3 regions of the Cellulosimicrobium sp. BMG9.22 genome follow, and region 1 is predicted to be linked to each of the others. Evidence: riboswitches for the same ligand, from Rfam matches in the RefSeq annotation. Region 1 holds a riboswitch; each other region holds the start of a gene.
The links. A riboswitch is a leader RNA that binds a small molecule or an ion and turns the genes downstream of it on or off. The one in region 1 is predicted to bind thiamine pyrophosphate.

Region 1 (4,359 bases):
CTGCGGGGGCGAGGTCACCGGTGGGGCGGCCGTCGCGCCACAGCCGCAGCGGGTGCGCCGACGAGGCGGCCGACGACAGGTTGAGCGCCCGCTCGCGCTTCGCGCGCGTGCGGTTCGCGACCGTGAGCGCCGCCGCGACGACGACCAGCTGGACCACCGACAGCACCGCGGCGGTGCGCAGGTCGAGGAACTGGGTGGTCTGAATCCAGATCTCCGTCTCGATCGTCCCGTAGCGGATGCCGCCGAGGACGAGGACGACGCCGAACGCCGTCGCGCAGAAGAGGAAGACGATCGACGCGGCGCTCGCGATCGCCGGCGTCAGTGCCGGGAGCGTCACCGTGCGGAATGCGCGCCACGGTGTCGCGCCGAGCGCCCGCGCAGCCTGCTCTGCGCGCGGGTCGAGGTGCTCCCACATCCCGCCGACCGTGCGCACGACCACGGAGTAGTTGAAGAACACGAGCGCCACGACGATCGCGGTGAAGGTCTCGTCGAGCCCGAGGAACCCGAGCGGCCCGTCCTGCACGAGCAGGGAGCGGAACGCCACGCCGACGACGACGGTCGGCAGCACGAACGGCACCGTCACCACCGCGCGCAGCACCCGCCGCCCGGGAAACCGGCAGCGGTACAGCACGTACGCGCCGGGCACCCCGAGCAGCACGGAGAACGTCGTCCCGAGCACGGCCTGCCACAGCGTGAGCCCGATGATCCGCCAGGTCCGCGGCTGCGAGAACACCTCCGCGAACCCGGACAGGTCGAGCCCGCCGTCGTCCCCGACGAACCCGCGCGCCACGAGCGTGACCACCGGCCACGCGAAGAACACCCCGAGGAACACCAGCGGCACCGCCGCCGCCACCCCCCAGGCCACCCCCCGCCCGACGGCGCCGCGCCGGACGACCATGCCCCTCACCACGGGTGCACCTCGCGAGGCCAGGCCCCTACCCCGCAAGACCACGGCTCTACCTCGGCAGACCACGGCTCTACCTCGGCAGACCACGGCTCTACCTCGGCAGACCAGGCCTCTACCTCGCGAGGTAGAGGCGTGGTCGCGCACGAAGGCGAGACGACGGCCGAGGCGGTGGGGGTGGCGTCGGATGCGAAGGGCCTCGAAGCCGCGCTCGTGAACCCACGCCCGACGGACCAGGGCGACGGCGCGGCCAGCCCGAGCACCGACGCCGCCCCCGCCGCCGCCGCCGAACCCGACCCGGACCCGAGCCCGCGCCCGAGCCCGAGCCCGAGCCCCGACTCGAGGATCAGTCGACGACCGTCGCCGTCCATGCCTTGATCCACTCGTCGCGGTTCGCCGAGATGTCCTCGGGCGCGACCTCGAACGGCTCGGCGGCGAGCGGGGCGAGCTCGGCCCAGCCGTCGGGGAGCGCGACGGAGTCGTCGGCGGGGTACACGTACATCTGCTCCGGGACGTCGGCCTGGAAGGTCTCGCTCACGAGGAAGTCGACGAGCTGGCGCGCGCCCTCGGGGTTCTCCGCGTTCGCGAGCACGCCCGCGTACTCGACCTGGCGGAAGCACGTGTCGAGGAGCGCGCCGGTCGTGGACGCGGAGCCGTCCTCGGTGAGCGTGAACGCGGGCGACGTCGAGTACGACAGCACGAGCGGGCGCGGACCGGCGCCCTCGGAGCCGGAGAAGTCGACGTAGTAGGCGTCGGACCAGCCCTCGACGACCTTGACGCCGTTGGCGCGCAGGTCGGCCCAGTAGTCCTGCCACCCGTCCTCGCCGAAGGCGCCGACGGTCGCGAGGAGGAACGCGAGCCCGGGCGACGACGTCGCGGGGTTGGTGACGACGAGCAGGTCCTCGTACTCGGGCTTCGTGAGGTCCTCGAGCGTGACCGGCTCGGGGATCCCCGCCTCCGTGAACCAGGCGTGGTCCACGTTGACGCACACGTCGCCCCGGTCGATCGCGGTGAGCTCGTCGCCGTCGCCGACGGCGTAGGACGCGGCCGACTCCGACAGGCCCTCGGGCGTGTACGGCTCGAGCACGCCCTCGTCGATCGCGCGCGACGCGAACGTGTTGTCGATCCCGAACACGACGTCGCCGAGCGGCGAGTCCTTGGTGAGGATGAGCTGGTTGACGAGCGCGCCGCCGTCACCGGGCGCGACCTGCTCGACGGTGAGCCCGCTCTCCTCCTCGAAGGCGGCGAGCACGTCGTCGCTCACGGCGAAGGAGTCGTGGGTCACGAGGGTCACGGTGCCCGCGCCCGACGACGCCTCGTCGCCGCCGGCGTCGTCGCCGCCGCTGCTGCACGCGGCGAGGGCGAGCAGAGCGAGCGTCGTCCCCGTCGCGGTGCGGGCGAGGTGGGCCGGCCGCGCGTGGGCACGCGGGCTCCGGCGGCTGTCGACGGTGTGCTGCATGCGTCCTCCCTGGACGTTCAGGAGGGGTCCACCCGCACGCACCGGACCCACGGAGGGTGCGCGCGCAGGTGATCGAGATCCCGACTTCCTCCACCGGTGCTAACCGGATCAGGTTCGAGGGTCTGCGGTGGTCCGCACTCTCAGCTCCTCCAGGAGCTCCCCTGTCGTTCCCGTCGAGCCTACACCGACCGGTTCGGGGTGATTCTCCGAGGAGCGCACGGTGCCCGCCATCGGCGCAGACGTTCGATCGCACCGGGCGTGAAAGACCGACTGTAGTAGGCGCAAAACACAGATCTGACAGCGTGAACAGGTATTTTGCGTGCGTTGCCGATCACGAACTGCTCGAGCGTCTGCCAGCCATCGGTGCCGCTCTCTTCGATGGCGGCGCGCTCGCCGCCTGGAACCGCTCGCTCCCCTGGGGTACGTAGGCCGACGAGCAGGGCCCCGGACCGTACCCGTTGTTCGACAAGCGTCTACACCACCGTTCGAGACTGGTACGACGTGGGAATCGTCACGATGTTCCCCGGGAGGCCATGACCATGCCCATCTCGCTAGTCCTCCGTAGGGAGCGCGGTGAGGACATCCGGCGTGCCGAGCAGACGTACCTTCCTGCAGATGCTTCTCGAAATGCTGCCGAGTATCCACTCCTGAGCGGAGTCGACCCCTATGCCAACACCATCTTCAACGCTCGTCAGGTGCAGCCGCTCCTCCTCGAGGTCGAACGGCTCCTCTCGGGTTCGCTCAGCGTCGCGGAGCGCGCGTCGCTCGAGGCCGTAGCGGACCTTTGCCAGGAAGGACGTCGCGTCCATCGCTATCTCTGGTTCATCGGCGACTGATCCAGCGGCAAGTGCGGCAAGACGTGAGACCTCGGGACCTCGGGATGGCTCACGCAGCACGCTAGAGCCGTGATCACCTCACGCCGACGACGCTCGTCTCTCGACCTGCTTCCCTGGGCGCCACCCTGAGCGAACCCTGAGAGTGCCTCCCGTGGGACCAGGGAGCGGTCCGGGCGGTTCCCCGATGCCCGGGTGCCGGCGCCCGCGCCAGGGTCGATGGTGACCGGGCCGCTCCGGCCCGGTCACCACGACGCTGGAGGGGAAGGCCATGAGCAGCTCACCGAACGCTGCGGTCGCCACGGAGAGCAGCACGGAGCGCGGCACCACAGCGGACGCGATCGCCACGGCCCGGGGCCTGGTGAAGACCTACGGACGCGGCGAGGCGACCGTCCGCGCGCTCGACGGCGTCGACGTCGACCTCGAGCGCGGGCGCCTGACTGCGATCATGGGGCCGTCAGGCTCCGGCAAGTCGACGCTCATGCACTGCCTGGCGGGGCTCGACTCCCCCACGTCGGGGACCGTCGTCGTCGACGGCGAGACCGTGTCGGCGATGAGCGAACGGAAGCTGACCCGGCTGCGTCGGACGCGCATCGGGTTCGTCTTCCAGTCTTTCAACCTCGTCCCGACGCTCACGGCGGAGGAGAACATCGTCCTGCCGCTGGCGATCGCGCGCCGGCCCATGGACCGCGAGTGGTTCGACCGCGTGGTCGACGCCGTGGGCCTGCGTCCGCGGCTCGGGCACCGACCCGCGGAGCTCTCCGGCGGGCAGCAGCAACGCGTTGCGTGCGCGCGGGCGCTCGTGTCCCGGCCCGCGGTCGTCTTCGCGGACGAGCCGACGGGGAACCTCGACTCGCGCGCGGCCGCAGAGGTGCTCGGGTTCCTGCGCTCCTCGGTGGACGACCTCGGCCAGTCCGTCGCGATGGTGACGCACGACCCGACGGCGGCGTCCTACGCGCACCGCGTGCTCTTCCTCGCGGACGGCCGCCTCGTCACGGAGCTGCGCGACCCCACGGCGCAGGCCGTGCTCGACACGCTCGGCGACCTCTCCCCGGCGGCTCTCGGCAGCGTCACGCACGCACCGGCGGTCGTCCGATGATGACGCGGATCGCGCTGCGCGGCGTGCGTGCGCACGGCGCGCAGCTCGTTCTCTCGGTGCTTGC
Region 2 (4,359 bases), on a different contig from region 1:
CCGGCGGTGTTGGGCAGCGCGCGGATGCCGAGGCGCGAGAGGAGAGCCCAGATCCCGGCGTCCGGGCTCGCCTCGCCGCCCGCACGGACCGCGACGCGGCGCATCGCCACGGTCGTCAGTGCGGTCCCGGACGCGACGAGCGCATCCTCGAGCGTGAGCAGGTTCGCGGCGCCGCCCGTGCCCATGACGAGGCGCGAGCCGACGGTCGTCTCGGCGACGACGAGCGGGTCGTCGCCCAGCGACGGGCTGCTCGCGGCACCGGGGGAGCCAGGGGAGATGTCGGTCGTGGTCACGGTTCCTCCTCAGCCGCCCTGGACGGCGGTGACGATCTCGATACGGTCTCCGGAGGCGACGACCGTGGTCGCCCACGCGCCGCGCGGCACGACGGCGTCGTCCACGGCCACGGCGACGCCCTGCGGTGTCCCGTCGGCGACGTACTGCGGCACGAGCGTGGCGACGAGCTCCTCGAGGCCGGTGCCGGGGGCGAGCCAGCGCGGCTCGCCGTTCACGGTGACCTCGACGGTCGGTACGGGGTTCACGGTTCTCACCTCGGTGTCGTGATGGGCTGGTGCGCCGTCGGGACGGTGCCGAACCCGGGGTTGCACCCGGACTCGGGCGCGGATCGGGGAACAACCGCGGGTTCGGCGGGGAAACGGTCGGTGCGCGCGATGGCGACCGCGGCCGCGACGTCGGGCGGGAGCGCGGTCCCGACGAGCCCCGCGACGACGGCGTCGGCGGTGAGCGGGGCGAGCAGGATGCCGTTGCGGCCGTGGCCGGTCGCGAGGTGCAGGCCGGGGACCGCGGTCGGGCCGACGAGCGGCAGGTTGTCCGGGGTCGCGGGCCGCGCGCGCGGCGTGACGTCGACGAGCGCCGCCTCGTCGATCCCGGGCAGCAGGGCGCGCGCGTCCCGGAGCAGTGCGAAGACACCGCCCGCCGTCGCGCGCCGGTCGTCGGGGTTCTCCTCCGTGGTCGCGCCGACGACGACCTCCCGGTGGCCCGCGCGCGGACCGTCCGGCACGGGGTCGCGCGGCACGACGTAGACCGGCCGACCCTGCACGACGCCCCGCACGACGTGCTCGAGCGCGAGGTCCGGCCCGGCGTCGAGACGCAGCGTCTGGCCCTTCACGGGGCGCGTCGGCACGACGACGCCCGGCACGTCCGCGACCAGCGCGCCGGACTGCCAGCCCGCGGCGAGGACGACCGCACCCGCACGGTGGAGCCGGCCCGCGTCGTCGTGCACGCCCGTGACGCGCCCGGTGGCGTCGAGCGTCAGCCGGGTCGCCGCGACGCGCACGACGGCGGTGCCGGGCATCGGGGTCCCGGCACCGAGCGCCGCGAGGAGCGCGGCGTGCGTCGCGCGCGGGTCGACCGCGTGGTCCCCTGGGGCCCACGCGGCACCTGCCACGCGCGGGCCGAGGAACGGCTCACGGCGCCGGGCGTCGGCGACGGAGATCTCGCGCGACGCGAGGCCGAGGTCCGCGTGCAGCGCGAGGACGCGGCGCAGCAGCGCCAGGTCGTCCGCGTCATACGCGAGCGTGAGCGTCCCGGCGGCACGAAGACCGACGCCGGGCCCGGTCGCCCTCTCGAGGTCGGCCGCGAAGCCGGGCCACGCCGCCGCACCCGCGACGTGGAGGCGCAGCGCGTCGTCCTCGCCGAAGTCGGCCTCGGTCACGGGGGCGAGCATCCCCGCGGCGGCGTGCGTGGCGCCGTCCCCGGGTGAGGGGTCCAGCACGGTGACGGCCAGCCCTGCGCGCGCCGCGCGCCACGCGACGGCGAGCCCCACGATCCCGCCGCCGACGACGACCACGTCGCGCGCGCCGTCGGGCGCCACAGCAGAGGCGCCCACGGACCGCGGGCGAACAGGGGGGTGCATGTGCGCTCCCTTCGCTGGCATGACCCAGATCAGGTTCGACGGTCGGCTCCTACGCCCTCTCAGCCCGTGCGGGCTCCCGTGCTGTCGGCCACAGTACCGCCTGCACCGGGTGGGCCGCGGCTAGGCTCCGGCGGGTGAGCACCGAGACCTTCGCCACGTCCGCCGCGCCGACTCCGGGCGCAGGAGCCGGCCCACGCGCCCGCCTCGCCGACGCACGCCTGTACCTGTGCACCGACGCACGCGAGGAGCGCGGCGACCTGGAGGACTTCCTCCACGCGGCGCTCGCGGGGGGTGTCGACGTCGTCCAGCTGCGGGACAAGACGCTCGACGTCGCGCGCGAGCTCGAGCTCCAGGCGGTCGTCGCCCGGGTCGCGACGGAGCACGGCGCGCTCTGGGCGGTCAACGACCGCGCGGACGTCGCGGCGCTCACCGGAGCCCCCGCGGTCCACATGGGCCAGGGCGACCTGCCCGTGCCGGCCGTGCGCTCCCTCCTCGGTCCGGGGCCCGTGCTGGGCCGGTCGACGCACTCCGCGGCGCAGGCCGCCGCGGCGGAGGCGGACCCCGACGTCGACTACTTCTGCGTCGGGCCGCTGTGGGCGACGCCGACCAAGCCCGGCCGCTCCGCCGTCGGGCTCGACTTGCTGCGCGACGTCGCTACGACCCGCCCGGCGACGCCGTGGTTCGCGATCGGCGGGATCGACGCCGGCCGGCTCGACGCGGTGCTCGACGCCGGGGCGACGCGCGTCGTCGTCGTGCGGGCCATCACCCAGGCTCCCGATCCCGAGAGTGCCGCGCGCGACCTGCGCGCCCGGGTCGTCGGCGCCTGACCAGGGACGCAACGCGCCCGACGAGGCGCCGGATGGGGACTTCTGCCCACCTCCGGCGGGTTCCGCCCGTGCTGTCCGGTATGGCAGGGTCGACGGCGGGCCGCCGCCCGGTCGTCGGGCGGCGGTGGACCGTTCGACTCGGGGGATCATGAACCGCACTCGCTCGACGCTCGCCGCCCTGACCGTCGTCGTCGCTCTCGCGCTGTCGGGCTGCGGGCTCCTCGGCGGGTCCGGGGACGACGCCGACCCGCCCGCGACCGGCGCCGCGGAGACCGGCGTCGGTGCGCCGGCCGATGACGGAGCCGCCGAGGTCGGTTCCGCGCGCGTCGGCGACGCCGTCATGGCCGAGCAGACCGTCGACGCCCCGAGCGGCTCGCTCGGTGGGACGCTCACGACGACGCTCCGCTCCGTCGAGGTGCAGGACGAGGTGCTGACGGTGCGCTGGGCGCTGCGCTGGGACAGCGACGCCCAGCCCGACGACGCGTCCGCGAGCCACACGGACCTCGGCATCGACTGGGTCCTCACCGCGACGGACCCCGTGGGCCTCGTCCAGTACCGGCCGTTCTGCACCGAGGGATCGTGGAAGGGCGGCTCGCCCGACCCGCAGCAGTGCAGCTATCACATCGTCGGGTCGCCGCGGTACCCCTTCGGCGGGTTCGTCAACCACGCGACGATCGAGGCGTGGGCCCAGCTACCGGCGCCCGAGGGCTCGCCCGCGACGATCGACGTCCTGCCTGGCCAGGGGCTGCCCGCCTTCACGGCCGCGGAGATCTCGTACCTCGACGGTGTCGAGTGACGTCGAACCGTAGCCCGGTGCGTCGCGTCGTCGGCGCCGTCCTCGCGGCCGGTGCGCTCGTGGCCGGGCCGGCCGTCGCGGTCGCCTCGCCGGCGACCGCGGCACCCGCCGCGTCGGACGACGCCTCCGCCCGCCACGACGAGCTCGTCGCGGAGGTCGAGCAGCAGCTCGCGGACGAGCGCGACGCGATCCTCGCGGAGGCGGTCACCGACGCCATGCGCGAGGACGCGGTCCACCCGCTGAGCGTCGACGACTCGACGTTCCCGCTCGACGTCGACGACGCGACGACGGGCCTCGAGACGACGCGCGAGGACGACGGGGAGACGGTGGTCGTGCTCACGGCCGACCTGCTCTTCGCGTTCGACCGGTCCGAGCTCTCGCCAGAGGCCGCGGCCGCCCTCGCGCAGCTCCTCGACCAGATCCCGCAGGGCAGCGCGGTCGCCGTCGACGGGCACACCGACTCGATGGGGACCGACGAGCGCAACGACGAGCTGTCCGCCGCGCGGGCAGAGTCCGTCGCGACGGTGCTGCGCGCCGAGCGACCGGACCTGACCCTGACGGTCGAGGGCCACGGCAGCAGGATGCCGGTCGCGGAGAACACCATCGGCGGGAACGACAACCCGGCCGGCCGGGCGCAGAACCGTCGCGTCGAGCTGTCGTTCGAGGACGGCTGACGGAGCGCGCCCCGCGGGCACCTAGAATCGGTGGGTGACCTCCGCTCCAGACGCCGCCGCGTCGCCCGCGCCCGCCACGACCGTCCCCACGCCTCGGCCCGTGCTCGTCGTCGACTTCGGCGCGCAGTACGCGCAGCTCATCGCGCGCCGCGTGCGCGAGGCGAAGGTGTACTCCGAGATCGTGCCGCA
Region 3 (4,359 bases), on a different contig from region 1:
ACGGCATGGTCGAGCGCATCGTCGAGTCCGTCGACGACGTCCGCCCCGCCCGGACGGCCCGGAAGGTGGGCCTGTGATGGCGAGCTACACGATCCCGACCGTCGTCGAGAAGACCCCGCTCGGCGAGCGCGCGTTCGACGTCTTCTCCCGTCTGCTGTCCGAGCGCATCGTGTTCCTCGGCACCGAGATCGACGACGGGGTCGCGAACGTCGTCATGGCGCAGCTCCTGCACCTCGAGTCCGACGCCCCCGACCAGGAGATCGGGCTGTACATCAACTCCCCCGGCGGCTCCGCGACCGCGCTCATGGCGATCTACGACACGATGCAGTTCGTCCGCTGCGACGTGTCGACCATCTGCATGGGCCAGGCCGCGTCCGCCGCGGCCGTCCTTCTCGCCGCCGGGACGCCCGGCAAGCGGTTCGTGCTCGAGCACTCGCGCGTGCTGCTGCACCAGCCGTCGGGTGGCGGCGAGGGCACCATCTCCGACCTCTCGATCCAGGCCGAGGAGATCCTGCGCATCCGGTCCGAGACCGAGGAGGTCCTCGCGCGGCACACCGGCCAGACGGTCGAGCGGCTGCGCGTCGACACCGACCGCGACCTGGTCCTCACCGCGCGCCAGGCCGTCGAGTACGGCGTCGCCGACGCGGTGGTCACGTCGCGCAAGATCACGGCGCGCAACGCGGCCTGACGTCAGCCGCGCCGTCGGAACCAGGACCGGCGGCGCGTCTCCGCCTCCTGGACGGGTCTGGAGCCAGGGTCGGCCTCCTGGGCGGACGTGGAGCGTTGCTCGGCCGCAGACGGCGGGTTCCCCGCGAGCTCCCGCTCAAGCCCGGCCCCCGCCTCCGGCTCGGGCTCGGGCTCGGGCTCGGGCTCAGGTTCTGGCTCGGGCGTCCCGGCACCGGGCGCCGCCCCGTGCTCGACGTCCTCGAGATCGTCCGCCGCGCCGTCGGCCTGTGAATCGCCGTCGCTCGCCGGGCGACCGTGCTCGTCGCCCGAGGCGCCGTCGGTGTCGGGCGCGTCCGTGGGAGGTGTTCCGGCCTCGACCTGGATGCGAGAGATCCTCCGGGCCGCGTCGAACGTCACGACGACCGCGCCGTCGGGCAGCGCGAGCACGAGCCGGCCGCGGTCCTCGGTCAGCGGGAGCGAGCGACCCTCCGCGTACGCGACCACGGCGCGACGGTGGTCGACCACGGTCACCGAGAGCAGTCCCTCGCTCAGCGTCCGCACGACGCGCGGCACGCTCGGCGCGGGCAGCTCGAGGCTCGGGTGCTCGAGGAGGAACCACGCGCGCGTCCCGCTGCCGACGGGCGCGCTGTAGTGCGCGTACGACCCGGTGGTGGCTTTCGCGGCGAGCGCGAGGCGGTACGGCAGGTCGTCCGCGAGCGCCAGCTCGGCCTCGGTCGCCTCACGCAGCCCGGTCGCACGGGTGCGCTCGGCAGCGCGCAGCACGTCCTCGGGGAAGCCGTTGACGTTGTGCCAGGACCACATCCAGCTCCCCGGCCCTGGTGCCGCGGTCCCGAGGAACTGCAGGCGGCACTCCGTGGTGGCTCCGGAGTCGGCCGTGAAGGTGAACGTCCCGGTCGACATCTCGGCGTGCCAGGGGTGGTCGCCGTACCGGTCGACGAGGTGGAGCTGCTGCTCGTGCGAGAGGAACGCGGCGTCGTCGACGAGGTCCTGGAGACGCGCAGGGGTGTCGTGGCGCTCCGGCGCGGCCAGCTCCGCCGTGCCCTGCGCGGTCTGCTGCTCCGTCATGATCCGACCGTAACCGCGCCGCTCGGTCACCCGTGGGGTGCGACACGCGGCAGGACCCGCGGGCCCCGGCCGGCTCTCAGGCACTCAGGCCGCGACGAGCAGCGCGTCGCCGGCCCGCCCGAGGGTGCGGACCGTCGTCGTGCCGCGGGCGACCGGGAGGTCGCGGACGGGTGCGCCCGCCGGTCCGACATGGCGCGGGGCGGACAGCGCGCCGCGCTCCCGGACGGACGACAGCACGCGCACCGGGGCGACGGGCCGCAGCTCCTCGCCGGTGCGCGCGACCAGGTCGACGAGACGGATCCCCAGCGCCCCGCACACCGCGGCGAGCACCTCCGAGGACGCCTCCTTGCGGCCGCGCTCGACCTCGGACAGGTAGGCGGTCGAGACGCGGGCCGAGGCGGCGACGTCGACGAGCGTGCGTCCCTGCGCGAGCCTCGCGCGCCGGAGGATCCCACCGATCACGTGGCGCAGCAGCGGTTCCGGTCGCGCGCCGTCCCGCCGGGCGGTCTGGTGCCCCGTCGTCCCGCTCGTCGCGCCCATCGTTCTCCCCGTCCGTCGTCCGCGCCCGCCGCCTCACCGCGGTGCTCGCCACGCTACCCGCGCCTCGCCCGGGTGCCGAGCACCCGGGCGAGGATCTGCTCCTGGCGTAAGGGACGACGTCGCGTGCCGGGCAGCCACCGTCACCTCCGACGCGGCGCGCTCACCACTGCTCGAGCGACCACGCCATCTGCCAGAACCGGATCTCGTGGCGGCAGCTCAGCTCGAACGCGCGCTCCATGCGCGCACGTTCGGCCGCCCCGGCGTCGGCTGCGAGCGCGTCGAGGCGGGCGCGCAGGTCTCCGAGCACGCCCTCGGTGCGCTCGGCCGCGTAGAACTCCCACCAGCCCGCGAGGGGGTGGTCGTCACCGATCGACCCCGGCGTGGTGGAGCGCTCCGCGAGCCAGAACCGGCGTGCCGACCAGATGTACGTCCACGGGCACGGCAGCAGCGCGGCGAGCAGGACGCCGAGCGAGTCCCGGCCCGCCGCGAGCATGTGGTCTACGTACGCCTGGGCGCTCGGCGCGAGGCGCGTCGTCTGCGCTTCCTCGTACGTCACGCCGAGGAAGTCGCACATCGCGTGGTGGGCGTGCGACTCGTCGTCGAGCAGGAAGCCCGCCTTGTCGTGGAACCAGCCGGCCCACGCGCGGTCCGGGGCGAGCGTCATGCCGAGGCCGTAGCAGCGCAGGTACGCCGTGAGGTACTGGTGGTCCTGGCCCACGTAGTGCCGGACCGCCGCCGGCTCGACCGAGCCGTCGCGCAGGCCGGCGAGGAACGGGTGGTCGTAGAACTCGGTGAACAGGTGCGCATACCGGCGGCCGAGGTCGGCGGTGAAGCCGGCCTCACCGTCCGGGACGAGGACCGTCGGGTCGTCCGCGAGGACAGGGTTCAGGGTGATGGCAGCAGGCGTCGTCATGCCCACGTTCCTCCGCTCGTGCTAGCGAGATCAGGTTCGACGGGTCCGGGCGGCCGTACCGCTCGTCTCAGTCCCTCGGCCCGGGCTCGTCGCCCGGGCGGGACACCCCGCGTGGTTCGTCGGCACCCTAGCAGCGCCTCGCCGGGGTCGCACGACGGTCCGCCGCGCGGGCGCGTCATCGGGGCGCGACGATGGAGGCACCCGAGGACCGACGCGCACCGATGCCGGGAGGCGACGATGTTCCGCAGCCTGTTCCCCATCCTCTCCGTGGCCGACGTGGAGCGGTCGCTCGGCTTCTACCGCGACCTGCTGCGCGGGACGGTCGAGTACGCGTTCCCCGACGACGGCCCGCCCGTGTACGTGAGCGTGCACGTGGGCGACTCGCCGCTCGGCATCGGCCTCGACGACGGCTCGGTGCCCGACGGCGTCGCCCGCACCGCGCTGTGGGTGTACGTCGACGACTGCGACCGCGCCGTCGAGCACCTCGCCGCGGCCGGCGTCCCCGTGATCCAGCCCCCGACCGACCAGCCGTGGGGAGAGCGCGTCGCGCGCGTGCAGGACCCTGACGGCAACGTCGTGGTCCTCGGTCAGGAGACCGCGCCGCCCGCCGAGCCGGACGGGCCGACGGGTCTGTCGTGAGACGCGACGGAGACGTGCCCCCAGCGGGACTCGAACCCGCACTGCGCCGGGTTTAAGCCGGCCGCCTCTGCCAGTTGGGCTATGGGGGCTGCGCCCGACCCTACCGGCACGCGACGAGGGGCGAGCCACGTGCGCGGCCCGCCCCTCGTCGTCGGGCAGCTGTGCCGGGCCGGAGCCCGGCGGAGTCAGGAGGCCTTGGCCGCCGGCGTCCTGTCGTCCGCGTCCACGGTGCCGGCGCCCGACTCCGCGGCCGCCGCCGAGCCCTGGGCGGACTGCTTGACCGGTTCGCCGTCCTTCTTGGGAGGCACGGACGCCGCGCGGAACTCCGCGCGCGGGTCGTGCAGCGAACCGAGCGACACGAGCTCGCGGCCCATGAGGAACTGGCCCATCCAGCCGATGAAGATGCGGATCTTGCGGTTGCCCGTCGGCATCGCCATGACGTGGTAGCCGCGGTGCATGAGCCACGCGAGCGTCCCGCGAAGCTTGAACACGCCGAAGAGCTCGGCGACGCCCTT

Region 2: another riboswitch for thiamine pyrophosphate. It lies ahead of thiO (glycine oxidase ThiO); the one in region 1 lies ahead of AC4H2H_RS10405 (thiamine ABC transporter substrate-binding protein).
Region 3: another riboswitch for thiamine pyrophosphate. It lies ahead of AC4H2H_RS13490 (TenA family protein); the one in region 1 lies ahead of AC4H2H_RS10405 (thiamine ABC transporter substrate-binding protein).

What each region holds. Positions count from the first base shown of each region.
Region 1 is NZ_JBZGBY010000012.1:85,532-89,890, reverse strand. Features, by position in the region: gene AC4H2H_RS10410 (ABC transporter permease) at 1-898, opposite strand, end outside; gene AC4H2H_RS10405 (thiamine ABC transporter substrate-binding protein) at 1,251-2,363, opposite strand; TPP riboswitch at 2,432-2,536, opposite strand; gene AC4H2H_RS10400 (hypothetical protein) at 2,915-3,172, opposite strand; gene AC4H2H_RS10395 (ABC transporter ATP-binding protein) at 3,468-4,295, shown strand; gene AC4H2H_RS10390 (ABC transporter permease) at 4,292-4,359, shown strand, end outside.
Region 2 is NZ_JBZGBY010000058.1:1,510-5,868, reverse strand. Features, by position in the region: gene AC4H2H_RS19590 (thiazole synthase) at 1-239, opposite strand, end outside; gene thiS (sulfur carrier protein ThiS) at 303-539, opposite strand; gene thiO (glycine oxidase ThiO) at 545-1,873, opposite strand; TPP riboswitch at 1,878-1,955, opposite strand; gene thiE (thiamine phosphate synthase) at 2,008-2,700, shown strand; gene AC4H2H_RS19570 (hypothetical protein) at 2,849-3,496, shown strand; gene AC4H2H_RS19565 (OmpA family protein) at 3,514-4,170, shown strand; gene guaA (glutamine-hydrolyzing GMP synthase) at 4,205-4,359, shown strand, end outside.
Region 3 is NZ_JBZGBY010000019.1:70,329-74,687, reverse strand. Features, by position in the region: gene AC4H2H_RS13510 (ClpP family protease) at 1-77, shown strand, start outside; gene AC4H2H_RS13505 (ClpP family protease) at 77-688, shown strand; gene AC4H2H_RS13500 (DUF6882 domain-containing protein) at 691-1,752, opposite strand; gene AC4H2H_RS13495 (helix-turn-helix domain-containing protein) at 1,837-2,292, opposite strand; gene AC4H2H_RS13490 (TenA family protein) at 2,453-3,205, opposite strand; TPP riboswitch at 3,196-3,325, opposite strand; gene AC4H2H_RS13485 (VOC family protein) at 3,443-3,844, shown strand; tRNA gene AC4H2H_RS13480 (tRNA-Leu) at 3,860-3,933, opposite strand; gene AC4H2H_RS13475 (NAD(P)/FAD-dependent oxidoreductase) at 4,030-4,359, opposite strand, start outside.